Regions from separate parts of the Cellulosimicrobium sp. G4 BAM 1002 genome, predicted to be linked through region 2. Evidence: riboswitches for the same ligand, from Rfam matches in the RefSeq annotation. Region 2 holds a riboswitch; the other holds the start of a gene.

Region 1 (14,155 bases), 850 kb from region 2:
CGCAGCCTGCGGTGCCGTGCATCCGCGCCTCCTCGTCCCGTACGGCGCGCCCTGAGCGCGACCTGACCTGTCGTGCGCGTCCGGCACGACGGACGGCTGCCCTCGGCAACCGTCCCTGTCGATGGTGCGCCTCGCGGGGCGTCGCCGTCAACGTGAAAGCGGCCACGTCGGCCGAGGAGGGGGCGCCGGCCCGGACGATCCCCGCCAGGCAGCCGCCGAGCCCGGGATCTCGCGTCACCGGAGCGTCCGTGTGACCGGTAACCCCGGGTTCGGCGAGAACGGTGGGCCCCGGTGCTATGCCGAGGGCTGTGCTGACGACGGTGCCCCGAGCTGGACCACGACGATCCGGTGGCCGTCCGGGTCGTTCACGTGCGCGAACCGGTCGCCCGCGTCCTCGTCCGGTCCGACGAACGGGTCCACGCCGATCGCCGCGAGCCGCGCGAGGGAAGCATCGAGGTCGTCGACGTAGAGCACGAGGTTCGGCAGGCCGAACCGTGTCAGGGGAGCGGCGCCGTCGGGCAGAGGCACGAGCCACAGCCCGGGCTCGTCCACGCGCCCGGGACCGACGTGCAGGAGCGGGAACCCGTCCGTCTCGCCGCGGAACAGCGTGCCGAACCCGAAGCCGTCGGTCCAGAAGGCGGCGCTCGCGTCGAGGTCGCGGCAGAGCAGGACCGTGCGGCCGATCGTCGTCGTCATGTGCTCGAGGGTAGGGGCCGGCCGCGCCACGGACGCGGATGTCCGGGGCGAGCGTCCGCGCGGGCCGCCCGGCGTCGCTCGCAACCACCGCACGACGGCGTTCGCAGGCAGGGCGCGCGGGCGCCGTCGGGCATACCGTGGACCGCATGACGACGGACGGTGGCATCCGCAGGACGATCAGCGACCTCGTGGCGCAGGAGCGCGAGCTCCGTGAGCAGCTCGCGAAGGACGCGATCAGTGGCGGCCAGGCGCACGAGCGGCTCCGGGCGATCGAGGTCGAGCTCGACCAGTGCTGGGACCTCCTGCGCCAGCGCGACGCCGCGCGTGAGTTTGGGAGCGACCCGGATGCGGCCACGGTGCGCGATCCCGGTACGGTGGAGAACTACCTGGACTGATCCCGCCAGCGGGACCGGCCCCAGCACTCCCCGTACAGCCGCAGAAGGAGAACGTCCATGACCACGAGCAGCGAGCAGGCGGAGCACAGCCCCCTGCCCACCGGGACCGAAGGTCGCGACATCCCGGGCCACGCGGGCGCGTTCGCGCGCTTCGTCGTGTCGTTCGTGCTGTTCGTCGGGGGCCTCGTGCTCATGGGCGCGGGCATGTCCGGCGTCGACGGCGGCGTGTGGCTCTTCGTCGGCGGGCTCGCCGCGGCGACCCTCGCCTTCATGTGGCCCATGTCGTGGACGGGCACGACCGAGCGCTGACGGGCACCGACCCCGCGAGGTAGAGGCCTGGTCGCGACCAGGCCTCTACCTCGCTGGACCAGGCCTCTACCTCGGCGGACCAGGCCTCTACCTCGGCGGGACCGGGTCAGGCCAGCGTCGCCCGGACCGCCTTCGCGGCCGCGACGAGGTGCTCGAGCGACGGCACGGTCTCCTCGTAGCGGCGGGTCTTGAGGCCGCAGTCGGGGTTGACCCACACGACCTTCGGGTCGATGGCCTTCACCGCGAGCTCGAGGAGCTCGGTGACCTCGTCGGTGGACGGCACGCGCGGGCTGTGGATGTCGTAGACGCCCGGCCCGATGCCGCGCGAGTACCCGGCGTCGCGCAGCTCCGGCACGATCTCCATGCGCGACCGCGCCGCCTCGACGGACGTCACGTCGGCGTCGAGGCCGTCGATCGCGCCGATGACCTCGCCGAACTCCGAGTAGCACAGGTGGGTGTGGATCTGCGTGGCCGCCTCCACCCCGGAGGTCGCGAGCCGGAACGACCCCACGGACCAGTCGAGGTACGCCGGCTGATCGGCCTTGCGCAGGGGCAGGAGCTCGCGCAGCGCGGGCTCGTCGACTTGGACGATCCCGATGCCCGCCGCCTCGAGGTCGGCGATCTCGTCGCGCAGCGCGAGGCCCACCTGGTTGGCGGTGTCCCCGAGCGGCTGGTCGTCGCGCACGAACGACCACGCGAGGATCGTCACCGGGCCGGTGAGCATGCCCTTGACCGGCTTCTCGGTGAGCGAGGCCGTGTACGCGGACCACTCGACCGTGATCGGCGCCGGGCGGGTCACGTCGCCCCACAGGATCGGTGGGCGCACGCAGCGCGACCCGTACGACTGCACCCAGCCGTTCGCGGTCACGGCGAACCCGTCGAGGTGCTCCGCGAAGTACTGCACCATGTCGTTGCGCTCGGGCTCGCCGTGCACGAGCACGTCGAGGCCCAGCTCCTCCTGGAGCGCGACGACGCGCGCGATCTCCGCGCGCATCGCGGCCGTGTAGTCCGCGTCCGAGAGCTCGCCCTTGGTCCACTGCGCGCGGGCGCGGCGAATCTCCGGCGTCTGCGGGAACGACCCGATGGTCGTCGTCGGCAGCGGCGGCAGGTTCAGACGCTCCTGCTGGGCGGCCGCACGCTCGGCGTAGTCCCCGCGCGCGAAGTCCGCGGCGGTCAGCGCGGCCGCGCGCTCGCGCACCGCCGGCACGACGACGCCGCTCGCCGCGGCGCGTGACGCGACCGCCGCGCGGGACGCCTCGATCTCGGTCGCGACGGCGTCGCGACCCTCCGTGAGCGCGCGGGCGAGCGTCGCGACCTCGCCGACCTTCTGGTCCGCGAACGCGAGCCAGTCGCGCAGGCGCGGGTCGAGCGTCGTGCCGGTCGCGGCACCCGGCTCGGCAAAGGTCTCGTCCTCGACGTCGTGCGGCACGTGCAGCAGCGACGTCGACGTGCTGACGGAGACGGCGCCACCGGCGAAGTTGCTCGCGTAACCGAGCACCTCAAGCTTCGCGGAGAGGTCGGCGCGCCAGACGTTGTGCCCGTCGATGAGCCCGACGACGAGTGTCTTGCGCGCGAGGCCGTCGTGCGCCAGACCGTCGGGGATGTCCGCCCGCACCGCATCGATCGCGATCGCCTCGACGTCCGTGTCCGAGAGGACCCAGAGGAAGTCGTGGTAGCGGCCGTCGGGGCTGGGCGAGGTCTCCAGTCGACCGTACGGTGCAGCAACGAGGATGGCGGGCCGCGCGTCCCGTGCCGAACCCTGGATGTCTCCCGACCCGGAGGGCTCCGTAGGGAGCGACCCCGGGTTCGGCACCGGGCGGAGGTCGGTCGCGAGAGCGCGGTACGCCGTCTCGACGGCCGCGGAGAGCTCCTCGGCGTTCGCGGGGTCGGTGACGAGGATGGGCTCGTCGAGCTGGACCCACGGCGCTCCGGCCGCGGCGAGCGCGCGCAGGAGGTCGGCGTAGGCAGCCACGACGTCGTCCAGACGGTCGAGCGGCGAGTACCCCGCGGGGGCGTCGTCGGCGGCCTTCGACAGCGCGAGGAACGTCACCGGCCCGACGACGACGGGCCGCGTCACGACCCCGGCCTCCTTGGCCTCGACGAACTCGCGCACGACGCGGTCGTCGACGAACCGGATCGGGGTGTCCGGGCCGATCTCGGGCACGAGGTAGTGGTAGTTCGTGTCGAACCACTTGGTCATCTCGAGCGGGGCGTCATCGCCGGCGCCGCGCGCCACGGTGAAGTAGCCGGCGAGGTCGAGGCGACCGGCATCGTCCGGACCGGTGCCGAGGAGCGACGCGAACCGCGACGGCACGGCCCCGAGGGACGCTGCGACGTCGAGCACCTGGTCGTAGTAGGAGAACGACCCGGGGACGGACGCGTCGTCGGCGCCGAGGCCGAGCTCGACGAGCCGGCGCACGGTCGCGAGCCGCAGCTCGCGGGCCGTGGCCTCGAGCTCGTCGGCGTTCGTGCGCCCGGCCCAGAAGGCCTCGACGGCCTTCTTGAGCTCGCGTCGGCGCCCGATGCGCGGGTAGCCGAGCACGGTGCCGGCCGGGAACGGGACCGGGTTCTGGGTAGGGGAGGGTAGGGAGGTGGCCATGATCGAAACCTCTTGCTGGTCCTTCAGGACCGATCAGACGGGCGTGCCGTGCGTGGCTGCGCTCGTCGTGGGCAGGGAGGTGCCGGTGACCCACGGCCCGCTGGCCAGGTCCGGGGCGAGCGGGGCGGCGGCAGCGCTGGTGCTGCCCCCGGTCCCGCGCGACCCGCCGCCGAGGTGGACACCCTCGAGCAGGTCAAGTGCGGCGCGGTGCTTGTTGAACGTGTACACGTGCAGACCGGGCGTGCCCGCGTCGAGGACGCGCTGCGCGAGGTCGACCGAGTACGCGATCCCGTAGGCGTGCTGCGCCTCCGGGTCGGGCAGGGCGTCGAGCGCGTCCAGCAGGTGCTGGGGCGCGCGCACGCCCGTGAGCTCCTCGACGCGACGGAGCCGCGCGGGCTCCGTCGTGGGCAGCAGCCCGGCGAGGATGGGGATCGTCACGCCAGCCGCGCGGGCCTCGGCGACGAAGTCGGTGTACGACGACGCGTCGTAGAAGAGCTGCGTGATCGCGAAGCTCGCGCCGGCCTGCTGCTTCTGCCACAGGCGGCGCACCTCCTGCGTGCGCGTCGTCCCGGCGGCGGGGTTCCCGTCGGGGAACGTCGCGACGGCGATCGTCAGCGGGCGCGTGGCGCTGCGCAGGGCGACGGCCGGGTCGGACGCGCAGCGCGACGCCTCGACCTCGCGCAGGAGCGCGACGAGCTCGGTGGACGACCGGACGCCGTCGGCCGCGGGCCGCCAGTCGGGCTGGTCGCGCGGCGGGTCGCCCCGCAGCGCGAGGAAGGAGCGCACGCCCTCGTCGAGGAAGTCGGAGATGACCGCCTCGACGTCCTCGCGCGACGCCCCCACGCACGTGAGGTGCGCGATGGGCAGCACGGGGGTGCCCTGCAGCAGCCGCCCGACGACCTGGCGGGCGGTGGCCCGGTCGGTCCCGGCGGCGCCGTACGTCACGGAGATGAAGTCGGGGTGCGTCGCGACGAGCCGCCGCGCCGTCTCCCAGAACTTCGGTGCGGCGTCCGGGCGCCGCGGGGGCATGAGCTCGAACGACACCGTCGGCCGGGGACTGCCCGGGCGGTGCGCGAAGGATGCCTCTGAGACCATGCGTCACTCCATCGACCCTGGCGTTAGCACCTTTGTCCTCGGGAGGCTTCCGTCGGCGGGTTGCTGCGGTGTCGTCGAGCCAGGACTCTCGACCGCTCTGGATGGTTCACCCGATCCTACGGGGCATCCGCCATCTGGTCGAGCATGCTCGCTCCGTGAGACGCGTGGCCGAGTGCTCGTTCCTATGATGGCGGGCAGGTGGTCGGCCGTCCGGTCGAGAGGAGTCCGATGAAGCACTCTGCCAAGCCCCGGCACCTCGTGCGTGAGGTGGACGGCGTGCGCGTCCACCTCCGCGAGGCCGGTGTGCGCTCGTCGACCGGTGTGGTGCTGCTGCACGGCTTCCCTGCGTCGTCCCACTCGTTCCGCGACGTGGTCCCGGTGCTGGGCGAGCACGCGTACGTCGTCGCACCCGACCTCCCGGGCTTCGGGTTCTCGGAGGCCCTCCCGCCCGACGAGTACACGTTCGAGCGCCTGACGGACGTGATCGAGGCGCTCCTGGCGGCGCTCGGGATCGAGCGGTACGTCCTCTACGTCACCGACTTCGGCACTCCCGTCGGGTACTCCTTGGCGTTGCGACACCCGCGCCGGGTCCTGGGACTGGTCGTGCAGAACGGCAACGCTCACGACGCCGGGCTCGGCGAGGCGTGGGACACGGCGCGACGTTTCTGGGCGGACCCGAGCGCTGAGAACAAGGAGCTGCTCCCGGAGTGGCTGACCTTCGAGGGGACCCGCGACCAGTACCTCGCGGGGTCACCGCCGGAGGTGCAGGAGCTGCACCCGCCCGAGTCGTGGCACCTCGACTGGGAGCGGCTGTCGCAGCCCGGCATGACCGACCTGCAGTTCCGGCTGTTCACCGACTACCGCACGCACGTGGCGCGCTTCGACGAGATCGCGGAGTACCACCGGCAGCACCAGCCGCCGTGCCTGGTCCTGTGGGGGCGGTTCGACACGTTCTTCGACATCCGCGAGATCCTCGCCTACCACGAGGTCATGGCCTCGCTCGAGGTGCACGTCTACGACGCGGGGCACTTCCTGCTCGAGACGCACTCGGCGGAGGTCGCCGAACTGCTCGCAATCTTCGTCGACGACGTGCTCGAACGCGAGCAGACCGCCGCACGACCTCGCCGCGGACCCGGCCCCGAGCCGGGGCGGACGTAGCGTCACGGCTCGCGCAACGGCGCAGCGCCCGGCCACTGGAGCCGTTCGGGGACGTGCAGGCGGCGCAGGAAGCGGTCGGTGCGCAGGGGCGGGCCGTGCCGGTCGAGCCGCGACACGACGACGACGGTCGCCGTCGCGAGCGGGATCGTCCACGCCGCGGGCTGGGCGAGCAGCGACCGCACGACGGCCGCGGCGCCGTCGACGCCCGCACCGGTCGCGTACCCGGCCGCGGCGAGACCGGACGAGGCGAGCAGCGCCGTCGCGCACAGGACCGACCCGACGACCATGCCGGCCACGGCGCCGCGCGCGGTGAGCCCGCGCCACCACACCCCGAGCAGGATCACCGGGGACAGCGCCGACGCGGCGAACACGAACACCGTGCCGACGCTCGTCACGAGCCCTTGCGGGATGGTGACGAGCGCGACGGCGAGCGGGATGGCCGTGCACACGACGGCGGACCAGCGGAACGAACGCACCGTCCCGCCGAAGAGGTCCTGGCTCACGACCCCGGCGAGCGCCACGACGAGCCCGGACGACGTCCCGAGGAACGCGGCGAACGCGCCCGCGACGACGAGCGCCGTCAGCACCTCGCCCCCGAGCCCCGGCACGAGCCGCGCGGGCAGCTCGAGGACCACGGTGTCGGCGACGCCTGGCCGGGCGAGGTCCGGCGCGACGACGCGCGCGACGAGCCCGAGCGTGCTCGACACCATGTAGAACACGCTGATCATCACGAGCACGACGACGGTGGTGCGGCGGGCCGAGCCGCCGTCGGGCGAGGTGTAGAAGCGGACGAGGACGTGCGGCAGGCCGGTGGTGCCGAGCAGCAGCGCGAGGAGGAGCGACACGGTCGCGTAGGCGTCGAGGCCCGCCGGCCCGGCCTCGTGGGGGAAGGCTGCGGCGGGGTCTGAGGTCACGCCCGGCGCGCCACCGGGCTCGAACGCACCACCCATCGCCATGAGCACGACCACGAGCGGCACGGCGAGCGCGGTGAGCTTCACCCAGAACTGGAACGCCTGGACGAACGTGATCGACCGCATGCCGCCGGCCGCGACGACGGCGCTCACGACGACCGCGATCCCCACCGACCCGACCCACGGCGGCACCGGCGCGACGCTCGTGATGACCAGCGCGGCGCCGTGGAGCTGCGGCACGACGTACAGCCAGCCGATGACGAGCACGAGCACGCTCGTGAGGCGGCGCGCGACCACGGAGTCGAGCCGCGCGTGCACGAAGTCCGGGATCGTGTACGCGCCGCTGCGCCGCAGCGGCCCGGCGACGAAGAGCAGCACGAGCAGGTACCCGGCCGCGTAGCCGACGGGGAACCAGAACGCCTCGGCGCCCGCGAGCAGCGCGAGGCCGGACAGCCCGAGGAACGTCCCCGCGGACAGGTACTCGCCGCTGATCGCCGACGCGTTCCACACCGGCCGCACGGTCCGCGACGCGACGAAGAAGTCGCTCGTCGTGCGCGAGATGCGCAGGCCGTAGAAGCCGATGAGGCCCGTCGCGAGGAGGAGCAGCCCGACGGCGACCAGGGGCAGTGCGGTGCTCATGCGCCACCGCCGTCGTCGGTGCCCGGGTCGCCCGACCCGCCCTCCACGAGCGCCCGGTACCGGCGCTCGTTGCGTGCCGCCGCGACGGCGAACACGACGGCGAACGCGAGGATCACCGGGTAGAACCCGTACGCGTGCAGGATCCAGGGCAGCGGGACGCCGAGCAGCACCACGTCGTCCAGCGCCGGCACCCCCGTCATGGTCAGCGTGAGCAGCGCGACCGCCACGAGGAACGAGACGACGCACGCGAGCCCCAGGCGCAGCTGTGCCCGGACGAGCCCGCGCGTGTAGAGGGTGGCGTCGTCCGTCTCGGCAGCATCACCGGCCCGGGTGGGCACGTCACCGCGGGGTGCGCGACCGCCGTCGGGCACCGGGTCCGTCGACCGCACGCGCACGCGCGCCGACCCGGGGGCGGCGAGTGCTGCACCTTCGGTCGAGAGATGCACGCCGGAGTGCATCTCTCGGCCCGGGGTGCGTCTCTCGTCGACCGGCTCGGGCGGCTCGCCCGACGGCGACGGCGGCGGGGCCGTCACGGCTCGCCCCGGTGCGGGCGCAGGAGGGCCTCGCGCACCGCCGGGACCATGCGACGGCTCACGGGCACCTCGCGCCCCGCGACGACGACCACGGGCTGCGCCCCGCCGAACCGCGCCGCGGTCACGGCGGTGCGGTCCACCAGGTACGACCGGTGCACGCGCAGGAACCCGGCGGGCGCCCACCGCTCCTCGAGGTCCGACAGCGGCTCGCGGACGAGGAAGTGCTCGGTGTCCGTGACGAGCCGCGAGTAGTCGCCCTGCGCCTGCACCCACCGCACGGCGCTGCGGAGTACGAGCCGGGTCGTCGTCCCGACCGTCACGACGAGCGTCTCGTCGTCGGGGACGTCACGCTCCGCGGCGCTGGCACCCCCGACGGGCGCGGCGCTCGCGGGAGGCGACCCCGCGCCGTCGGGCGCGGCGGACCCGGACCCGGCGCCACGCCCGGACCCGCCGCCACGCCCCGTGCGGTCGGCGAGCCGCTCCACCACCCGGTCGACGGCGCGCGTGAGGCGCTCGCGGCGCACCGGCTTGAGCACGTAGTCGACCGCCTCGACGTCGAACGCCTCGAGGGCGCGCGCCTCGTCGGCGGTGACGAAGACGACCGCGGGGCGGTCGGCGAAGCGCGTGAGCGCGCGGGCGAGGTCGAGGCCCGTGAGACCGGGCATGTGGATGTCGAGGAACGCGGCGTCCAGGGCGCGGGTCGAGAGCTCGCGCAGCGCCTCGGACCCGGTCGCGACCCCGAGCACCGACCGCACGCGCGGGTCGCGGCGCAGCAGGGCGACGAGCTCGTCGAGCACCGGCCGCTCGTCGTCCGCGACGAGCACGTCGAGCCCGACGGCGGCGCTCGCCGTGGCGCGCGAGGCGCCCTGGTCCGGGGTCGTCACGGCACGCTCACCTCCGTCTCGTGCAGCGGCTGCGACTTGGGCACACGCAGCCGGACCAGGGTGCCCGAGCCGAGCGCGGTCTCGATGTCGAGCGCGTGGTCGTCGCCGTAGAGCTGGCGCACACGGGTGTCGACGTTGCGCAGCCCCACGTGCGCCGTGCCCCGCGACGTGAGGAGCTCGCGCACGACGGCGGGTTCCATCCCGACGCCGTCGTCCTCGACCGTGATCGCTGTCTGGGTGCCCTCGTCGAGCGCGGTGATGACGATGGTGCCGCCCTGCTCCTTCGGCTCCAGCCCGTGCCGCACGGCGTTCTCGACGAGCGGCTGCAGCGACAGGAACGGGATGACGGTCGACAGCGACTCGGGTGCGATCTGGAGCGTGACCGTGAGGCGCTCGCCGAACCGGGCTCGCTCGAGCTCGACGTAGGAGTGGATGGAGCGCAGCTCGTCGGCGAGCGTCGTGAAGTCCCCGCGGCCCCGGAACGAGTAGCGCGTGAAGTCGGCGAAGTCGAGCACGAGGTCGCGCGCCCGCTCGGGGTCGGTGCTGATGAACGCCGCGATCGCGCCGAGGGCGTTGTAGACGAAGTGCGGGCTGATCTGGGCGCGCAGCGCGCGCAGCTCGGCCTGCGCTAGCGCGGTGCGTGACGCCTCGAGCTCGCCGAGCTCGAGCTGGGCCGAGCACCACTGCGCGACCTCGCCCGTGGCGCGCACCAGCGGTGGGCGCACCCGGTCGGCGAACGCGACGACGACGCCCGCGACGCGCCCGGCCGCCACGATCGGCACCCCGACGGCGTCGGCCACGTCACCGCGCACGACGTCACCGCGCACGACGTCACCGCTCCGTCCGTCGCTCTCGACGTGGCGGCGACCCGTGGTGAGCACCCGCTCGGCGATGCGGCGCGCGTCCGGTTCGAGCGTCGAGCTGCCGTCGAGCGCGACGGCACCCTCGGCGGTGACGACGGCGAGCGCGTCCGCGCCGAGGAGCTGGCGCAGCGACCGTGCCGCCCGCCCGACGTCGTCGCCGTCGAGCCCGCCACGCAGGTGCGTCGCGGCGCGTGACGCGAGGTGGAGCGTGCGGAACGTCGCCCGGTCGGAGTCGCTCCCAAGCTCGCGCGACCCGCGCGCGAGCCGCCAGGCGAGCACGAGCCCGAGCGTGAGCAGGACGCCCACGACGAGACCGGCGACGGCGCCGGCGAACACGGGCCCGGACATGCAGCGATCGTAACCAGCGCGGCATCCGGCACCCGACTTCCCAGATAAGGTAAGGCAGCCCTATCCCAATCGACAAAGGAACTTTCTGTGCCGATCTCCCGGACCTCGGCGTCCCGCCCCGGCGTGCGCCGCGGCGCCCTCGCCACCGCTCTCGTGCTCGCCTCCGCCCTGCTCGCGGCGTGCTCGTCCGACCTCGAGCCCGCTGCGACCGGCACGCCGGCACCGGACGACACCGGGTCGGGGTACAGCGTCGAGCACGCGCGCGGCACCGCGGAGATCCCCGTGGCCCCGCAGCGTGTCGTGACCCTCGAGCCCGTCGAGACGGACACCGCCGTCGCGCTCGGCGTCGTCCCGGTGGGGGCCGCCGTGCTGAGCGTCGAGGCCGGGGTGCCCGCGTACCTGGGGGAGGAGGCGCAGGCGATCGAGGTCGTGGGGACGGTCCCCGAGCCGAGCCTCGAGGCGATCGCCGCGCTGCAGCCCGACCTCATCCTCGGCACCGAGTCGCGGCACGCCGACCTCTACGACCAGCTCGCGAGCGTTGCGCCGACCGTCTTCATGGCGACGCAGACCGACCCGTGGCAGGAGAACGTGCTGCTCGTCGGGCGCGCGCTCGGCCGCGAGGCCGACGCCCAGGCCCTGCTCGACGCCTACGACGAGCGCTGCGCCCAGCTCCAGGAGGACTACGACGTCTCCGGGACGGCGCAGCTCCTGCGCCCGCGCGACGGCATCGTCTCCGCCTACGGGCCGCGGTCGTTCGCGGGCAGCACGCTCGAGTGCGTCGGGTTCACGACCCCGGAGCAGGACTGGGGCGAGGACATCTCCGTGGACCTGTCCCCGGAGCGCGTGACCGAGGCCGCCGCTGACCTCGTGCTCGTCTCCGCCGCCGACCCCGACGACGCGTCCGCGGTCCCGGCCGAGATTCCGCTCAACGCCGGGTCGTTCCCCGACGTGCGCGTCGTGGACCAGGCGTCGTGGATCAGCGGCGTCGGCCCGCTCGGCGGGCAGGCCGTGCTGGACGACATCGAGCGGTTCCTGCAGGACCGTGCCGGCTCCTGACCGGGCGGACGGGCCCTCGGCCACGGCCGGGAGCCCGTCCGGGTGCCGGTTCCACCGGTCGCCCAACGTCCTCTTCCCCACGACGGTCGCGCGCGTGCTCGACGTCGGGCCGCGCCTCGTACGCGTGACGCTCGCCGGGCCGGACCTCGCGGGGTGCGCCGACGTCGGGCTCGACCAGCGCGTGAAGATCCTGCTCCCCGGGCCGGGTGCGGACCGGCTCGCGCACCGCGCACGGCTGGCGGACGAGAGCACGTGGCGGCGCGAGTGGTCCGCGCTCGACGACGACCTGCGACCGGTCATGCGCTCGTACACGCCCGCAGCGGTGCGGGCACAGGACGTTGAGGTCGACCTCGACGTCTACCTGCACGAGCCGGCGGGCCCGGCGAGCGCCTGGGCGCGTCGTGCGGTGTCCGGCGACCGCGTCCTGCTGTCGGCACCGCACGCACGGTTCGGCGTGACCGACCACGGCACCCAGTGGGACCCTGGGCCCGCCGTCGGGCACGTGCTCCTCGTCGGGGACGAGACCTCGGCGCCCGCGGTGCGCGGGATCCTCGCGAGCCTTGGCCCCGACGTCCGGGCGCACGCGCTCGTCGAGGCCGACGACCCGGCGGACGCCCCGCTGGGTGACGTGCCGGCGACCGTGCGCGTCGATCACGTGCCTCGCGGACGACGGCGCGGCGTCGAGCGGGCGGTGCTGGGCGCCGTCCGCGGCTGGGTCGCGGAGCACGGCCGGTCCGCGGCCGCGGCGGGCGGCGGCTTCTACGCGTGGTGCGCGACGGAGAGCGCCACGGTCGCGCGCGTGCGGGCCGAGCTCGTGGCGGCGGGCGTGGAGCGGTCGCGCGTGCACGCGCAGGGCTACTGGCACGACCGCGCTCGGCCCGACGCGCCGGTCAGACGAGGATCGCGACCATGACGACGAACGCGACCAGGAAGAACAGGAGCACGCCGAGCCCGACGAGCAGGCCCAGCGCGACCGGGTGCGCCTGACGCCACGGCACGAGGCGCGGGTCCATCGCCCGCAGCTGCGCGGGCGTCACGGGCTGGTGGATCGGGTTGAGCGGGACGCCGCGGTGCGCCAGGTCGAGCGCGAGGGCCGAGAGCTGCCCGCGGTCCCACATCTGCCCGACGGGCAGGGCCAGGCGCTTCGTCGGCCCCACGACGATGAGGTGGTGCGTCGGCGTCGTGCCCGCGAACCCCAAGCTGTCGACGGTGACGACGCGCTCGACGTCGGCGACCGTGAACCGCTGCGGCCGGCCCCAGCCCTGGACCGTCACGGACCCGTCGCCGAAGGTGACGCGAGAGCGGTCGGTGAAGCGGCGCGCGAGCACGTACGTCAGCGGGATCATCGTGAGCACGAGGGCCCCGTAGCCCAGCGCGAGCGCGAGGTTGCGGGTGCCGATCCCCACGGAGACCGCCGTCAGCCCGAGGATCGGCACGAGGATCGCGACGTACGTGAGGTTGGCGCGCACCACGCGGCGCTTGGCGTCGTCGTGCAGCGTCAGCTCCGTCACGCGCGCCATCGTCCCACGGCCTCTCGCACCCGCGCCGGGCGGCCCGCCCGGGTGGACGTTCAGGAGCCGCGGAACAGGCGCTTGCGCGACCGCGGGTCGCCGGGGGAGCCGACGGGCAGGTCGTACGCGCTCGTCCACACCGGGACGTCGCCGGGCGGGAGGGCCCGGGCGCCGCCCGCGGTCTCGTGCAGGTGCCGAGCGACGGCACCGAAGCTCTCCCGGCACGAGAGCTGCCCCTCGACGAGGGATAGCGTGACGACGGTGCGGTGCGCGGGGCCGTCGGGCTGGATCGTCGCGACGGCCCGCCCGTGGGAGAAGAAGGCCGCCGCGCGCGGGGTGACGAGGCGGAGCACGTCGAGGTCGTCGAGGAGGAACGCACGGGCTGCGCCCCCGACCTCCCACAGAGACGCGCCCTCGCGGTGCGCGGTGTCGGACGCCCGTCGCTTCCAGCGCAGCGCGCCGAACGCGTCGGCGACCCACCTCGCCGCCGTCTCCAGGTCGGTGGCGAGCACGACGGTGCACGCGGAGAAGGTCCCCCGCGGCGGGTCGGACGTGATGGGGACGGGGCGGCGTGGCACGTCGGTCACGCTAGCGGGCCATGCTCGACGACATGGCGTCAGCAGCAGCGCGACCCGGGGTTGGCGTCCTGCTCGGCGTGGCGCATGCGCCAGTACTCGCGCTCGGTCATCACGACGCAGCCCGGGTGCACGGAGCTCTGGTGCGCGGCGTACGTGGCGTACGCGTCGTCGCCCATGACCTGCCGCACGTACCAGCGGACGGACGCGGCGCCGTCGTGCACGCGCCGGACGACGCCTGACGCGACCGCGGACAGGCGGGCTGCCCGGCCGGCCGAGCGCCCCGCCACGACGGTCGCGCGGACCGTCGTGGCGGGACCCTGCGTGCCCTGTCGCACCGTCACCGGTGCCCCGTCGCGACAGGACGCTTCTCGGGCGGCAGCGCCGCCCACTCCTTCTCGATCTCCTTCTCGGCCTTCGTCGCGACGATGTCGGCCGGGGCGAACCGGCGCGAGGCCACGGGCGGGTCCTCGTGGTTCTCGCCGCCGCCGTCGCGCAGGGCCTTGGCGGTCACGAGCACCGAGGTGACGATGACCACGATCGCGAGCACGACGAACACGATCGACAGCGTGCCCTGGACGAA
Region 2 (14,155 bases):
CGCCCGCGGCCTCGGCCTGCGCGCGGGCCTCGTCGAGCTGGGCCTGGCCTGCGTCGAGCTGGGCGAGCGCGGCGTCGATCTGCGACTGGCCGGCCTCGAGCTGGGTGCGCCCGTTCTCGATCTGCGTGCGGCCGTCGGCGATCTGGGTTCGACCGTCCTCGACCTGGGCGGCCTGGTCGGCGAGCTCGGCCGACGTCGCGAACGGGTCGATCACCGTCTCGACGCCGTCGACCTCGCTCGCGTCGGCGACGAGGTCACCGATCTGGGCTTCCTGCTCCGCGGTGAACGCCGAGCCGTCCTCGGTCGCGAAGACGATCGTGCCGCTCCCGCCCGAGGCCTCGGGGAGGGCGCTCTGCAGCCGCTCGGTCACCTCGGCTGTCGGGGTGCCGGGGATGGAGAAGCTGGTCGCGAGCGTGCCGCCGAACGCGACGAACGCCGCCCCGGCGAGCACGAGGACCGCGAGCCACGCGGCGACGACGGTCCTCGCCCGGCGCGCGCACGCGCGGCCGAGGCGGTAGAGGAGTTCAGCCATGAGGGTCCTTCGGTGGGAGTCCGGTCGGGTCAGGCGGTTCGGGAGAGAGAAGAGGGGAGCGGTCAGGTCGTGGGCGCGTAGCCGGCCCGGGTCCGTTCGACGAGCCGGTCGAGGAGCTCGGCCCACACTCGGCGCGAGGCCTCGTCGTCGGCGGCACCGGTGGCCGCCCACCAGCGTCGCTGGATGACGAGGACGCCGGCCATGAGCGCACCGACCAGCAGCTCGATCTCGAGCGGGTCGACGTCGGGGTGCTGGCGGGTGGTCCCGGCCACGAGGCGTTCGGCGAGGTGGGTGAACGTGCGGACGACCATCGTCGTCACCCGGGGGGTCGGCTCGGTTGCGTCGCCTCCGAGGGCGCGCGTGAGGTAGGCCATCGGCGCGACGAGGTCCGTGCTGCGCAGGGCCGCGGTGAGGTCGTCGAGCGGGGTCGCGCGTCCCGCGCCCGGCCCCGGGTCGCCTCCGGCATCCGGCCCCGCGTCGGGAGCGGCGGGCTCCGCCGCGCTCGCGCCCAGCGCGTCGACCACGGCGCCCAGCACGTCCTCGCAGACCTCGACCACGACGTCGTCGAGCGAGGAGAAGTGGTTGAAGATCGTGCGGCGCGCGACGTCGGCGCGTGCGGCGAGCTCGTCGACCGTGAAGCGGGCGCCGCCCTTGTCCTCCATGAGCGCGGCCGCGGCGTCGACGATGGCGCGCCGGTGGCGCGCGCGCAGGGCGCCCCGGCGGTCGGGCGTGGGATCCGCGGTTGCCGCGCCGCGCGCGGGCGCGGGCGCGACGAGGTGCTCGGATCCGGAGAGGGAGGGCACCCCATGACACTAGGTGCATCGATGCACTGAGTGCAAATAGGTCGGGCGGAGGCTGAAAGTCGACCGATCAAGTCCAGTATGTGGGAAGGTCCCGCCGGTGCGTTGACACCCCCGACGGCCGCTCGTAAGTTCCCGGCCAACCGAGGTCGTCACACCTCGGCGCAGACATGGTCATGAGCTCCGACACCAAGCCCCGGCTCGTCGGACGGCAACCCTCCCGCGCGGCGGGGTGCCCCGGGTGAGGACCAGGCCCCGCGCCACGCGTACCCACGCGCGGCGCGGGGCAACGACGCGGAGCCCGGCGACGGGCACGAAGGAGACGGACGATGGACAGGCGAGAGTCGAGCAGCGTGGTGGACCACCCGCAGGCGTCGACGTGCCCCTGTCCGCCCGTAGGCGTCGTCCGCGCGCCCGGGACCAGCGGTCCCGCGCGCAGCACCTGTTGTCGGTAGCCCCGACCCGGTCCTGACGTCGCGCGAGCGACGCACGCACACCCCGAACCGGTCACCCCCGGCCGTCCCGGCCCCCGTCCTGCCGCCGCGCGGCGGGACCGTTCTGCCCACCCTCCGGCACCCGCCGCGCCCTCCCGCGCGCCGTCGGCCTCCACTGAGAACGGATCCTCACGATGTCCGACCCCCGCCCCTCCCGCACCCTCCACCTCGGCGTGGACCTCAGCGACGCGGGTGCCCACCCCGCCGCCTGGCGCACCGTGGGCTCCCAGGCCCAGCGCCTGTTCGACGCCCAGCGCCTCGTCGACCTCGTCGCCACCGCACAGCGCGGTCTGCTCGACCTCGTCACGCTCGACGACGCGTTCACGCTCCGGCCGACCCGCGGCGGTTCCGTCCGGGGGCGGCTCGACGCCGCGCTCGTCGCCTCGCGGCTCGCGCCCCGCAGCGCGGGCATCGGCCTCGTCCCCACCGTGACGACGACGCACACCGAGCCGTTCCACGTGTCCAAGGCGATCGCGACGATCGACCACGTGAGCAGCGGCCGCGCCGGGTGGCAGGTCGGCTGGTCGACGACGCCCGCCGAGGCCGCCGCGTTCGGCCGCAAGGACGCGCAGGACGAGCCCGATGCGGTCGCCGAGGCCGACGAGGCGGTCGAGGTCGTGAGCCGCCTGTGGGACTCGTGGGAGGACGACGCGGAGATCCGCGACGTCGCCACGGGGCGGTTCGTGGACCGCGAGAAGCTCCACTACGTCGACCACGAGGGCATCCGGTTCGCGGTCAAGGGTCCGTCCATCACGCCCCGGCCGCCGCAGGGCCAGCCGCCCGTCGTCGTGCGCGCGGGGTCGCCGGCGTCGTTCGACCTCGCGGCCCGCCGCGCCGACGTCGTGCGCGTGCGCGCGGCGACCCGCGACGAGGCCGTCGCCCTGCGGACGCAGGTGCGCGACGCCGCCGCGGACGCAGGACGCGACCCCGACGACCTGCGCGTCCTCGTGGACGCGTACGTCGTCGTCGGTGACACGCGCGCCAGCGCGCAGGCCCGGCTCGACCTGCTCGAGGACCTCGAGGGCGTCACGTGGGACACGGACTCGCTCACGCACGTCGGCACGGCGCGCGACCTCGCGGTGACGGTCGAGGAGTGGGCGCACGCCGGCGCGGCCGACGGCTTCCTCCTGCGCCCGTCCTCGCTGAGCACGGATCTCGACGCGATCGTCGACGGCGTCGTGCCCCTCCTGCAGGGCGCCGGGCTGTTCCGCACTGCGTACCCCGGCACGACGCTGCGCGACACGCTCGGCCTGCCGCACCCCGCGAACCGCTACGCGGCGATCGCCTGAGCCCGGACGGACCGACGACATGAGCAACCACCCCCGCAAGCAGATCCACCTCGGCGCCCACTTCCCGGGCGTCAACAACACGACCGTCTGGAGCGACCCCCGCTCGCGCAGCCAGATCGACTTCTCCTCGTTCGAGCACCTCGCGCGCCGGGCCGAGGCGGCGAAGCTCGACTTCTTCTTCCTCGCGGAGGGCCTGCGCCTTCGCGAGCACAAGGGCCGCATCCACGACCTCGACGTCGTGGGCCGCCCGGACACGCTGCCGGTGCTCGCGGCGCTCGCCGCGGTCACGGACCGCCTCGGGCTCGCGGGCACGATCAACACGACGTTCAACGAGCCGTGGGAGCTCGCGAAGCAGTTCGCCACGCTGGACCTGCTCTCCGACGGCCGGGCCGCCTGGAACCTCGTGACGAGCCCCGACGCCTTCACGGGCGCCAACTTCCGCCGCGGCGGCTACCTGCCGTACCCCGAGCGCTACGCGCGGGCGGCCGAGGTCGTCGAGGTCGCGCGCGCCCTGTGGGACTCGTGGGACGACGACGCCGTCCTCGCCGACCGGGTCGCGGGCGAGTTCCTGCGGCCCGGGTCCGTGCGGCCGGTCGCGCACCACGGGACGTACGCGGACGTCGTCGGGCTGTTCGAGACGCCGCGCGGGCCGCAGGGCCACCCGGTCCTGTTCCAGGCCGGCGACTCCGCCGACGGGCGCGACTTCGCCGCGGCGACCGCGGACGTCGTGTTCTCCGCGCACTCGACGTTCGACGCCGGGCGCGCGTTCTACGAGGACGTCAAGGGTCGCCTCGCCGCCCACGGGCGCGACCGCGACTCGCTGAAGATCCTGCCCGCGACCGTCGTCGTGCTGGGCGACACGTCCGCGGAGGCCGAGGAGCGTGCGCGCGAGATCCGGCTCCAGCAGGTCTCGGGCCCGACGGCGATCGCGTTCCTCGAGCAGGTCTGGGGCCGCGACCTCGAGGCGTACGACCCCGAGGGACCGCTGCCCGACGTCGACCCCGACACGGAGAACCTGTCGATCACGCGGGGCCGCGTGCGGCACGCGAAGGACCCCGCTGCGGTCGCCGCGGCGTGGCGCGAGCAGGCCGAGGCGAACGGCTGGTCGATCCGCGAGCTCGTCATCCAGGTGACGTCGCGCGGCGGGTTCGTCGGCACGCCGGAGCAGGTCGCGGAGGACATCGACCGGCACGTCCAGGAGGACGCGTCCGACGGCTTCATCCTCGTCCCGCACCTCACGCCGGGCGGTCTCGACGACGTCTTCGACCGGGTCGTGCCGCTCCTGCAGGAGCGCGGCTCGTTCCGCACCGAGTACGAGGGCACGACCCTGCGCGACCACCTCGGGCTCCCGTACCCCGGCGCGCACCGCGCCGCCCACGAGCCGGCGGGCGACCCCGCCGCCGAGCTCGTCGGCTGAGACCGGCACCCGCCCACATCGTTCCCACCGACCGGAGGCCCTGATGACCACGAGCACGCTCCCCACCTCCCCGCACGGCCCCGCGGCGAGCAGCGCCGGGACGAGCGACGCCGCCGCGTGGGCGGCCTGGCACGCCGAGCGCGAGGACGGGCTGCGCCCGCCCCACGGCTGGCTCAGCCTCGTCGCCTACCACTGGCTCCCGAGCGCGCCGGCCGCGCTGCCCGGCGTCCCGGGCCTGTGGTGGGCGGACGCCGACGGCGCGCACCACCGCGGGGACCCCGGGGCGGGGGACCACGGCGTCGTGCGGACGGCCGAGGACCGCCCGGTCACGACGGTCGTCGTCGCGGAGGGCGGGTCGAGCGTCGCGGGGACGTACCTCCTCACGGGGCCCGTCGGTCCGTCGGGCGGGGCGGGCGCCGGACCGGCGACCGCACCGGACCTCGAGCGGCACGGGACGAGGGCCGTCGCCGTCGAGGTCGTGCGCCGCACGGGCCGGTACGCGGTCCGGCTGCGCGACCCGCTCGCACCCGCGCGGCTCGCGTTCGACGGCGTCCCGACGTTCCCGTACGACCCCGCCTGGGTCGTGGACGCCGTCGTGCGGTGGTACGACGCGCCGCGCCCCGTCGTCGTCGGCGCCGCGCGGCCGGGGCTCGTGCACCACGTGACGACGGTCGGCGAGGTCGACCTCGCGGTCGAGCGAGACGGAGTCGAGCACCGCGCCACGCTGGTCCTCACGGGCACGGCCGGAGGCGCGGTGACGCTGCTCTTCAGCGACGCGGCCCAGCACCTCCCCGCAGCCGTCGCGCCGTGGCGCGTGCTGGGGCTGGACGCGGTCGTGGCGCCCGGCACCGAGGGGCGTGTGCGCCTCGACCTCAACCGCGCGATCAACCTGCCGTACGCGTTCAGCGACTTTGGGACCTGCCCCGCGCCGGTCCCGGGCAACCACGTGCCGTTCGCCGTCACCGCGGGCGAGAGGGCGCCACGATGACGGCGCTCACCGGCCCGACGACGGCCCGCACGGCAGGCTCCCGGGAGGTCCGCTCCGTCCCGATGCACGACCCGCTCGTGCGGCCGCTGCTCGACGGGCTGTCCCACGAGTACTGGACGCGGTACCAGCGCGTCCTGACGGCTGAGCAGCTCCGCGAGGAGATGGAGCACTACCCGGCGCAGGACTTCGCGGCGCCGCACGGCGAGCTCGTCCTGGTGGTCGAGGACGGCGAGCCGGTCGCGGGTGGGGCGTTCCGCCGCCGGACCGAGCCGGAGCTCGGCGACCCGGCGCGCCTCGCCCGGTCCGCCGCCCGGCGCGCCGACGGGTCTCCCGCGGTCCGCACCGCCGAGCTCAAGCGCATCTGGACGCACTCGGCGCACCGGCGCCGCGGCCTGGCGCGCGTCGTGCTCGCCGAGCTGGAGCACCGCGCGGTCGAGCGCGGGTACCGGCGCCTCTACCTGACGACGGGACCGCGCCAGCCCGAGGCGGCCGGCCTGTATCTCGCGACGGGGTACACGCCCCTGTTCGACACCGGGGCCGATCCCGAGGAGATCGGCCCGCTCGCCTTCGAGAAGTGGTTGGAGGTCGTGCCATGAGCACCGTGTCGCTCCCGCAGGACGAGTCGCGGCAGCTCACGCCGCCGTCGGGCCGGCATCCTGCCGACCCGCCTGCCGGCCCGCCCCGGGTCCAGGACGCGCTGCCGCTCGAGAGCCTGCGCATCGTCCCCGCCCGGCACCCGGGCCGCTGGGCCGCGACGGCCGGCGTCGCGGTGCTGCTCGCCATGGTCGTCAGCTCGTTGGTGACGAACGACCGCTGGGAGTGGGACGTCGTCGCGCAGTACCTCACCTGGCCCTCGATCCTCGAGGGCGCGTGGGCGACGATCCGCCTGACGCTCGTCGCATCGGTCGTCGGGTTCGCGCTCGGCACGGTCCTCGCGCTCATGCGCCTGTCGCGCTCGCCGCTCCTGCAGTCGGTGTCGTGGACGTACACGTGGGTGTTCCGGTCGGTGCCGCTGCTGCTCCAGCTGCTGCTCTGGTACAACCTCGCGTACCTGTACCCGTACCTCAGCGTCGGCATCCCCTTCGGGCCCGAGTTCCTGTACTTCGACACGCTGTCCGTGATCGACAAGTTCTGGGCCGCGATCCTCGGCCTCGGGCTGTCGCAGGCCGCGTACTCGGCGGAGATCGTGCGCGCCGGGATCCTCTCGGTCGACCAGGGACAGCAGGAGGCCGCCGCGTCGCTCGGCATCCCCAGGCGTCGTCAGGTGAGCCGCATCATCCTGCCGCAGGCGATGCGCTCGATCATCCCGACGGCCGTCAACGAGGTGATCGGGCTGCTCAAGGGCACGTCGATCGTCTACGTGCTCGCGTACGGCGAGCTGTTCTACATCGTGAGCGTCATCTACGGGCGCAACGGGCGCGTCGTGCCGCTGCTCATCGTCGCGTCGATCTGGTACCTCGTGCTGACCACGCTCATCACGGTCGTCCAGTACTACGTGGAGCGGCACTACGCGAAGGGCGCGGTGCGCACGCTGCCGCCGACGCCGCTGCAGAAGGCGCGCTGGACCGTCCTGGTCTGGGCGTCGCGGCTCTCCGGCCGCCCCGTGCCTGACTCCGTCCCGCCGGCCTACGCGGCGCGCGCCCGGGTCGGCGTGCTCACGCGCACGGCGCGTACCTCGGGAGGTGCGGCATGAGCGCCACCGTCGACGCCGCCACGCACGACGCCGCCACTGGTACCGCGACAGCCGGGCTGGTCGAGATCCACGGCGTGCACAAGAGCTTCGGCACCCTCGAGGTGCTGCGCGACGTGTCGCTCACGGTCCGGCCGGGGTCGGTCACGGTCGTCCTCGGCCCGTCCGGGTCGGGAAAGTCCACGCTCCTGCGCGCGATCAACCACCTCGAGAAGGTCGACAAGGGGTTCATCTCGCTCGACGGCGAGCTCATCGGCTACCGCCGCAGGGGGAACACCCTGCGCGAGCTCAAGGAGCGCGAGATCCTCGGCCAGCGCACCCAGATCGGGTTCGTCTTCCAGAGCTTCAACCTGTTCCCGCACCTCACCGCGCTCGAGAACGTCGTCGAGGCCCCGGTCTCGGCGCAGCGCCGCCGCCGCGAGGACGTCGAGCCCGAGGCCCGCGCGCTGCTCGCGCGCGTCGGGCTCGCGGACAAGGCGGACGCGCGCCCACGCCAGCTCTCGGGCGGGCAGCAGCAGCGCGTCGCCATCGCCCGCGCGCTCGCGCTGCGGCCCAAGGTGCTGCTGTTCGACGAGCCGACGTCGGCGCTCGACCCCGAGCTCGTCGGCGAGGTGCTCGAGGTCATCCGGGACGTCGCGAGCACCGGCACGACGCTCGTCGTCGTCACGCACGAGATCGGATTCGCGCGCGAGGTCGCCGACACCGTCGTCTTCATGGACGAGGGGGTCGTCGTCGAGCAGGGCACGCCCGCCGAGGTGCTCGACGCCCCGCGCCACGAACGCACGCGCGCCTTCCTCGACAAGGTCCTCTGACCCGGGCCGACCCGGCCCCACGGCCGCCAGCCCGCGACCGGCCGACCGGCCGCCGTCCCACCGCACTCCCGCGTCTCTTGACGCACCACCGAAAGGCAGGACACCTCGTGACCGCAACGACCACCCGCGCCCGCGCCGTCCGCGCGCTCGCCGCCCTCGCCGCCGTGCCCCTGCTGGCGCTCACGGCGTGCTCCGGCGTGAGCACCGAGGCGCCCGCCGCCGCGGAGGAGGCGGCCACGACCGAGGAGAGCACGACGTCCGTGTCGGACGCCCTCGACGTGAGCACGAGCCCCGAGCAGGACCGCATCCGCACGACCGAGTCCGCCGAGGCCGTCGCGCTCCTGCCCGACGCGTGGAAGGACAAGGACGAGCTCGTCGTCGCGATCTCCGCCGGCGCCGCGCCGCCCCTCGGCTTCCTGGCCGACGACGACGAGACCCCCATCGGCAACGAGACCGACATCGCGCAGCTCGTCGCGGACGCGCTCGGCAAGGAGCTGCGCCTCGAGGTCAAGGCGTGGGCCGACTGGCCGCTCGCGCTCGGCTCGGGCGACGTCGACGCGGTGATCTCCAACGTCACCGTGACCGAGGAGCGCAAGGAGACCATCGACTTCTCCACGTACCGCAACGACGAGCTCGGCTGGCTCGTCGGCGCCGACTCCGACATCACGTCGATCACGAAGCGCGAGGACATCGCGGGCAAGGTCGTCGCCGTCGGCTCGGGCACCAACCAGGAGAAGATCGTGCTCGAGTGGGACCGCCTCAACCAGGAGGACGGCCTCGAGCCCATCCAGGGCCCCGAGTACTACGAGCAGTTCTCCGACGTGCTGCTCGCGCTGCAGTCCGGGCGCATCGAGACCTACGTCGGGCCCAACGCGTCGCTCGCGTACCAGGCGGCGGTCTCCCCGCAGGACTTCAGGGTCGTCGGAACGCTCAACGGCGGCTGGCCCGACACGGCGCAGATCGCCGTCGCCACGAAGAAGGGCAACGAGGCCGCGCCGGCCATCACCGCCGCGATCAACCACGCCATCGAGGACGGCACGTACCTCGAGGTGCTGCAGCGGTGGGGCCTGGAGTCGGAGGCCGTCGAGGAGTCGCAGACCAACCCGCCCGGCCTCCCGAAGACGGAGTGACCAGCGCATGACGACCAGCCAGCACGTCGACCACGTCGTGGTCGGGGGAGGCGTGATGGGCTCGGCCGCCGCGTGGCACCTCGCGCGGCGCGGGCGCGACGTCCTGCTGCTCGAGCGCTTCGCGCCCGGCCACGCCCACGGCGCGTCGCACGGCACGTCGCGCATCTACCGCACGACGTACGCCGAGCCCGAGTACCTCGACCTCGCTCAGGAGGCGCTGGGCCTGTGGCGCGAGGTCGAGGACGAGACCGGGACCGAGCTGCTCGCCGTGACCGGCGGCGTGAGCCACGGTCGGCGCGACGGCGCGGCCGAGCGGCGCCTCGGGGCGATCGGAGCGGCGTTCGCGGCGCGCGGGATCGAGCACGAGTGGCTCGACCCGGTCGCCGCGGCCGAGCGGTGGCCGGGCCTGCGGTTCGAGGGCCGGGTGCTGCACGAGGTCGCCACGGCGGGCCGGCTGCACGCCGACCGCGCCGTGGCTGCCCTCCAGGGCGCGGCCACGGCGAGCGGCGCCGAGATCCGGCACGAGGTCGCCGTCCGGCACGTCGAGCGGGTCGCGGACGGCGTCCGGGTCGTGACGGACTCGGGCGACGTCGTCGCGCGGGTCGTCGTGGTCGCCGTCGGGGCGTGGAGCGCCGGCCTGCTCGGCGGAGCGTCCGGAGGACTGCTCGGCCAGGAGCTCCCGCTCGTCGTCACGCAGGAGCAGCCCGCGCACTTCGCCCTCGCCCCGGGCGCGTTGCCCGAGGGGTGGCCCGCGTTCACGCACGACGTCGGTCCCGGCACGGCGTGGCCGAGCGGCGTCTACGGCCTCGCGACGCCGGGCGAGGGCGTCAAGGTCGGGTTCCACGGGGTGGGCCCCGTGGTCGATCCCGACCGCCGCTCCTACCGGCCCGAGCCGGGCCAGCTCTCCACGCTGCGCGACTACGCCCGCACGTGGTTGCCCGGGCTCGACCCGGACACGTACGTCCCCGTGAGCTGCACGTACACCACGACGCCGGACCACGACTTCGTGCTCGACCGCCGCGGCCCCGTCGTCGTGGCGGCCGGGTTCTCCGGACACGGCTTCAAGTTCGCGCCGGCGATCGGTCGCGTCCTCGCGGACCTCGCGACCGTGCCGGACGGCGTCCCTCCTGCCGAGCGGTTCGCGCTCGCCCGCCTCGCCGCACTCCCCGAGGGGACCGCCTCATGACGATCGCACCGGCCTCCGGCCCGAGCACCGTGCGCGGCCCCGACCCCGCAGGAGCGCCGCTCGACCGTGCCCGCGTCTCGCTCGGGGCGCGCTACGGCGTCGGGCCCGCGGACTCGGAGGACGTCGCACCGGGCGCCGCGGAGGGCGTCGCCCGCGCCGCGGGACCGCCCGCGACCGTGCTCGACACGCAGCTCGGGCACCGCACGGTGCGCCGCTACCTCGCCGACCCGCTGGACGACCACGTCGTCCCGACGCTCGTCGCCGCCGCGCAGTCGGCACCGACGTCGTCGAACCTCCAGCTCTGGAGCGTCGTCGCCGTCACCGACCCCGCGCGCAAGGACCGCCTCGCGGCGCTCGCGGGCGACCAGGAGCACGTCCGCACCGCGCCGCTGCTGCTCGTGTGGCTCGCCGACCTCGCTCGGGCACGGGCGCTCGGCGAGCGCGCGGGCGTGCGTCTCGAGGCGACCGACTACCTCGAGACGACGGTCGTCGCGTTCCTGGACGCCGCGCTCGCGGCACAGAACGCGCTCGTCGCCGCGGAGTCGCTCGGGCTCGGCACCGTGTACATCGGAGCGCTGCGCAACCACCCCGCGCAGGTGGCCGCGGAGCTCGGCCTGCCCGAGGGCGTCGTCGCGGTCGTCGGTCTCGTCGTCGGGCACCCCGACCCCGCGGGAGGGGAGCGCGTCAAGCCGCGGCTGCCGCAGGCCGCGGTGCTGCACGCCGAGCGCTACCGGGCCGTCGGGCGACACGAGCACCTCACGGCGTACGAGGAGCGCATCGCGCCCTTCTACCGCGAGGAAGGGCTCGACGGCGGCTGGCAGGAGCGCGTCGTCGACCGCCTGCGCGTCCCCGGCGCCCTGCGTGGGCGCGCCCACCTCCGACCCGCGCTCGCCGCGCTCGGGTTCCCGTCCAAGTAGCCCGGTACCCCGCCGACCACCGCGTCGCCGGGAGCCACCGCACCACCACCAGAGGAAGCCATGCCGTCCCACCAGCACCCGCACCAGACCGCCACGCCCGGCGGGCCGCGACCGGCGTCCGGCCGCGTCCCGCTGTCCGTCCTCGACCTCGCGATCGTCCCCGAGGGGGCGACCGGCCAGGACGCGGTGCGCCGCGCCGTCGGGCTGGCCCAGGACCTCGACCGGTTCGGCTACCACCGCGTCTGGTACGCCGAGCACCACCTGTCGCCCGGGGTCGGCTCCGCGTCGCCCGCGGTCCTCGCCGCCGCGGTCGCGGCCCGGACCGAGCGCATCCGCGTCGGCAGCGGCGCGGTGCTGCTCAGCACGACGAGCCCGCTCGTCGCCGCCGAGCAGTTCGGGACGATCGCCGCGCTGCACCCCGGACGCGTCGACCTCGGCCTCGGCCGCGCCCTCACCCCGCCGAAGAAGGCTGCCGATCCCGATGCCGCCGCCGGGACCGAGGCGACGGGACGCCCTGCGCCCGGAGCGTCGCCCGACGCACCAGGGCCGACCACGACCGGCCCCGGGCGACCCGCCGCCGGTCCGCGCGTCGTCGACGGCCTCTACGTGCCGGGCCCGCCGCCCGTCGACCACGGCGACTCCGCGCTGCGCGAGCGCTTCCTCGCGCAGAAGCGGATCGTCGGCGCCTCACGCACCCCGGCGAGCTTCCGCGACGAGCTCGACCTCGTCCTCGGCCTGCGTGCCGGCACGTACCGCGACGAGCGCGGGACGGCGTACGCGAGCCCGCCCGTCGAGGGCTCCGACTGGGACCTGTGGGTCCTCGCCTCGAGCCCGGGCGAGAGCGCACGCGTCGCGGGCGAGCTCGGGCTGCCACTCGCCGCGAACTACCACGTCGCGCCGTCGGCGACGCTCGACACCGTCGCCGCGTACCGCGCGGCGTTCCGCCCGGGCGTCCTGTCCGAGCCGTACGTCGTCGTGTCCGCCGACGTCCTCGTCGCGGACACGGTCGAACGGGCGCGTGAGCTCGCGACGCCGTTCGCCGACTGGGTCCTGTCCATCCGGAGCGGGCCCGACGGCGCGATCGCCTACCCCGAGCCGGGCACGTCACCCGCGTGGGAGGACCGGCCCGAGGCCGAGCGGGCGCTCGTCGCCGACCGGGTCGACACGCGCATCGTCGGCGACCCCGAGACGGTCGTGCGACGGCTCGAGACCCTGCGCCGCGCGACCGGTGCCGACGAGCTGCTCGTCACCACCGCCACCCACGACCCCGACGACGCGCGCCGCTCGTTCGAGCTGCTCGCCTCGCACTGGTTCGCCGCCGAGGGCTCGCCGTCGGGCTCCGCCGAGGCCGCGCCCGCACTCGTCCCCGCCCACTGACGCGGGACCACCACCGAAGGAGACACCCATGACGACCCCACCCCTCCAGACCGCGACCGACGCCGCCGCGAAGGTCGCCGACGGCGCCCTGCTCATCGACGTGCGCTCGGCCGGCGGGCGCGCCGCGCACGGCGAGATCCCCGGCGCCACCCTCGCCGACCGGCACGACCTCGACGCGCTGTTCGGCCCCGCCGACAACCCCGCCGTCTCGCTCGACACGCCCGTCGTCGTCGTGTGCGGGTCGCCGAACGGCTCCGGTCCCGTCGCCGAGGAGCTCGCCGCACGCGGGTACACGAACGTGTCCCACGTCGACGGCGGCTTCCCGTCCTGGAAGGAGGCCGGCCTCCCGGCGTCCGACCCGGTCGAGGTGCCCACGGAGCCGACGCCCGCGCAGCCGGCGCCCGCCCGGCCCTGACCCTCGAGAACCCCGCCCGACCCCGACCACACCGGAGACCCTCATGCCCGTCGAGTTCCTCGGCATCGCCACGACCAACGACGCCTCGGAGACCACCGAGCGCACCACCGCCGCGTTCGACCCCGCCTACCTCGAGCGCCTCGTGCGCGCGCACGAGGACAACGGCTGGACGCGCGTCCTCTTCGCGTACGGCTCGTCCGGCCCCGAGCCTGCCGCGCTCGCGGCGTACACCGCCGCACGCCTGCAGTCGATCGAGCTGCTGCTCGCGCACCGGCCCAACGTGTCCTACCCCACGTACGCCGCCAAGACGTTCGCGACCCTCGACCAGCTCTCCGGCGGTCGGCTCTCCGTCCACTTCATCACCGGCGGCAACGACCACGAGCAGGGCCGCGAGGGCGACACGCTGACGAAGGACGAGCGGTACGCGCGCACCCACGAGTACATCCAGATCGTCAAGCAGGCGTGGTCGAGCGCCGAGCCGTTCGACCACCACGGGCCGTTCTACCACTTCGACGACTTCGTGCTCGACGCCAAGCCGTTCGAGGGCCGCACACCGACCATCTCGTTCGGCGGGTCGTCGGACGCCGCGTTCCGCGTCGGCGCCGCCGAGGCCGACATCTACGCCGTCTGGGGCGAGCCGCTCGACCGCACGGCCGAGCAGATCGCGCGCGTGCACGCGGAGGCCAAGGCCGCAGGCCGCACCACGCCGCCGCGCATCCACGCCGCGTTCCGCCCGATCGTCGCGACGACCGAGGAGCTTGCGTGGGAGAAGGCCCACCGCATCCTCGACCGCATCGAGGCGCGCAAGGCCGCCGCGGGCGGGCAGCTCAGCCGTCGGCACCCCATCGACAAGCCCGAGAACGCCGGCTCGCAGCGCCTCCTCGAGATCGCGGCCCAGGGCGAGCGCTACGACACCGCCCTGTGGACCGCGACCGCCAGGGCCACCGGCGGCGCCGGCAACTCCAACGCGCTCGTCGGGACGCCCGAGCAGGTCGCCGAGGCACTCCTCGCCTACTACGACCTCGGCGTCCGCGTCATCTCGGCCCGCGGCTACGACCTGCTCGACGACGCGATCGACTTCGGCCGCTACGTCATCCCGATCGTCCGC

Evidence for each region. A riboswitch is a leader RNA that binds a small molecule or an ion and turns the genes downstream of it on or off. The one in region 2 is predicted to bind S-adenosylmethionine.
Region 1: another riboswitch for S-adenosylmethionine. It lies ahead of ACMXGY_RS19980 (methylenetetrahydrofolate reductase); the one in region 2 lies ahead of ACMXGY_RS03200 (LLM class flavin-dependent oxidoreductase).

The regions. Positions count from the first base shown of each region.
Region 1 covers NZ_CP182109.1:4,476,127-4,490,281, reverse strand. Annotated here, with positions in the region: gene ACMXGY_RS20000 (VOC family protein) at 295-696, opposite strand; gene ACMXGY_RS19995 (DUF2630 family protein) at 843-1,091, shown strand; gene ACMXGY_RS19990 (hypothetical protein) at 1,149-1,400, shown strand; gene metE (5-methyltetrahydropteroyltriglutamate--homocysteine S-methyltransferase) at 1,507-3,999, opposite strand; gene ACMXGY_RS19980 (methylenetetrahydrofolate reductase) at 4,033-5,094, opposite strand; SAM riboswitch class I at 5,100-5,202, opposite strand; gene ACMXGY_RS19975 (alpha/beta fold hydrolase) at 5,323-6,252, shown strand; gene ACMXGY_RS19970 (sodium/solute symporter) at 6,255-7,802, opposite strand; gene ACMXGY_RS19965 (heavy metal transporter) at 7,799-8,248, opposite strand; gene ACMXGY_RS19960 (LytR/AlgR family response regulator transcription factor) at 8,332-9,219, opposite strand; gene ACMXGY_RS19955 (histidine kinase) at 9,216-10,430, opposite strand; gene ACMXGY_RS19950 (ABC transporter substrate-binding protein) at 10,518-11,486, shown strand; gene ACMXGY_RS19945 (siderophore-interacting protein) at 11,473-12,399, shown strand; gene ACMXGY_RS19940 (hypothetical protein) at 12,377-12,997, opposite strand; gene ACMXGY_RS19935 (hypothetical protein) at 13,057-13,575, opposite strand; gene ACMXGY_RS19930 (YbdD/YjiX family protein) at 13,614-13,916, opposite strand; gene ACMXGY_RS19925 (carbon starvation CstA family protein) at 13,913-14,155, opposite strand, start outside.
Region 2 covers NZ_CP182109.1:699,035-713,189, forward strand. Annotated here, with positions in the region: gene ACMXGY_RS03190 (MMPL family transporter) at 1-532, opposite strand, end outside; gene ACMXGY_RS03195 (helix-turn-helix domain-containing protein) at 595-1,335, opposite strand; SAM riboswitch class IV at 1,505-1,628, shown strand; gene ACMXGY_RS03200 (LLM class flavin-dependent oxidoreductase) at 1,961-3,115, shown strand; gene ACMXGY_RS03205 (NtaA/DmoA family FMN-dependent monooxygenase) at 3,135-4,532, shown strand; gene ACMXGY_RS03210 (DUF1684 domain-containing protein) at 4,576-5,520, shown strand; gene ACMXGY_RS03215 (GNAT family N-acetyltransferase) at 5,517-6,116, shown strand; gene ACMXGY_RS03220 (amino acid ABC transporter permease) at 6,113-7,213, shown strand; gene ACMXGY_RS03225 (amino acid ABC transporter ATP-binding protein) at 7,210-8,022, shown strand; gene ACMXGY_RS03230 (ABC transporter substrate-binding protein) at 8,130-9,152, shown strand; gene ACMXGY_RS03235 (FAD-dependent oxidoreductase) at 9,160-10,338, shown strand; gene ACMXGY_RS03240 (NADPH-dependent oxidoreductase) at 10,335-11,255, shown strand; gene ACMXGY_RS03245 (LLM class flavin-dependent oxidoreductase) at 11,316-12,632, shown strand; gene ACMXGY_RS03250 (rhodanese-like domain-containing protein) at 12,661-13,047, shown strand; gene ACMXGY_RS03255 (LLM class flavin-dependent oxidoreductase) at 13,091-14,155, shown strand, end outside.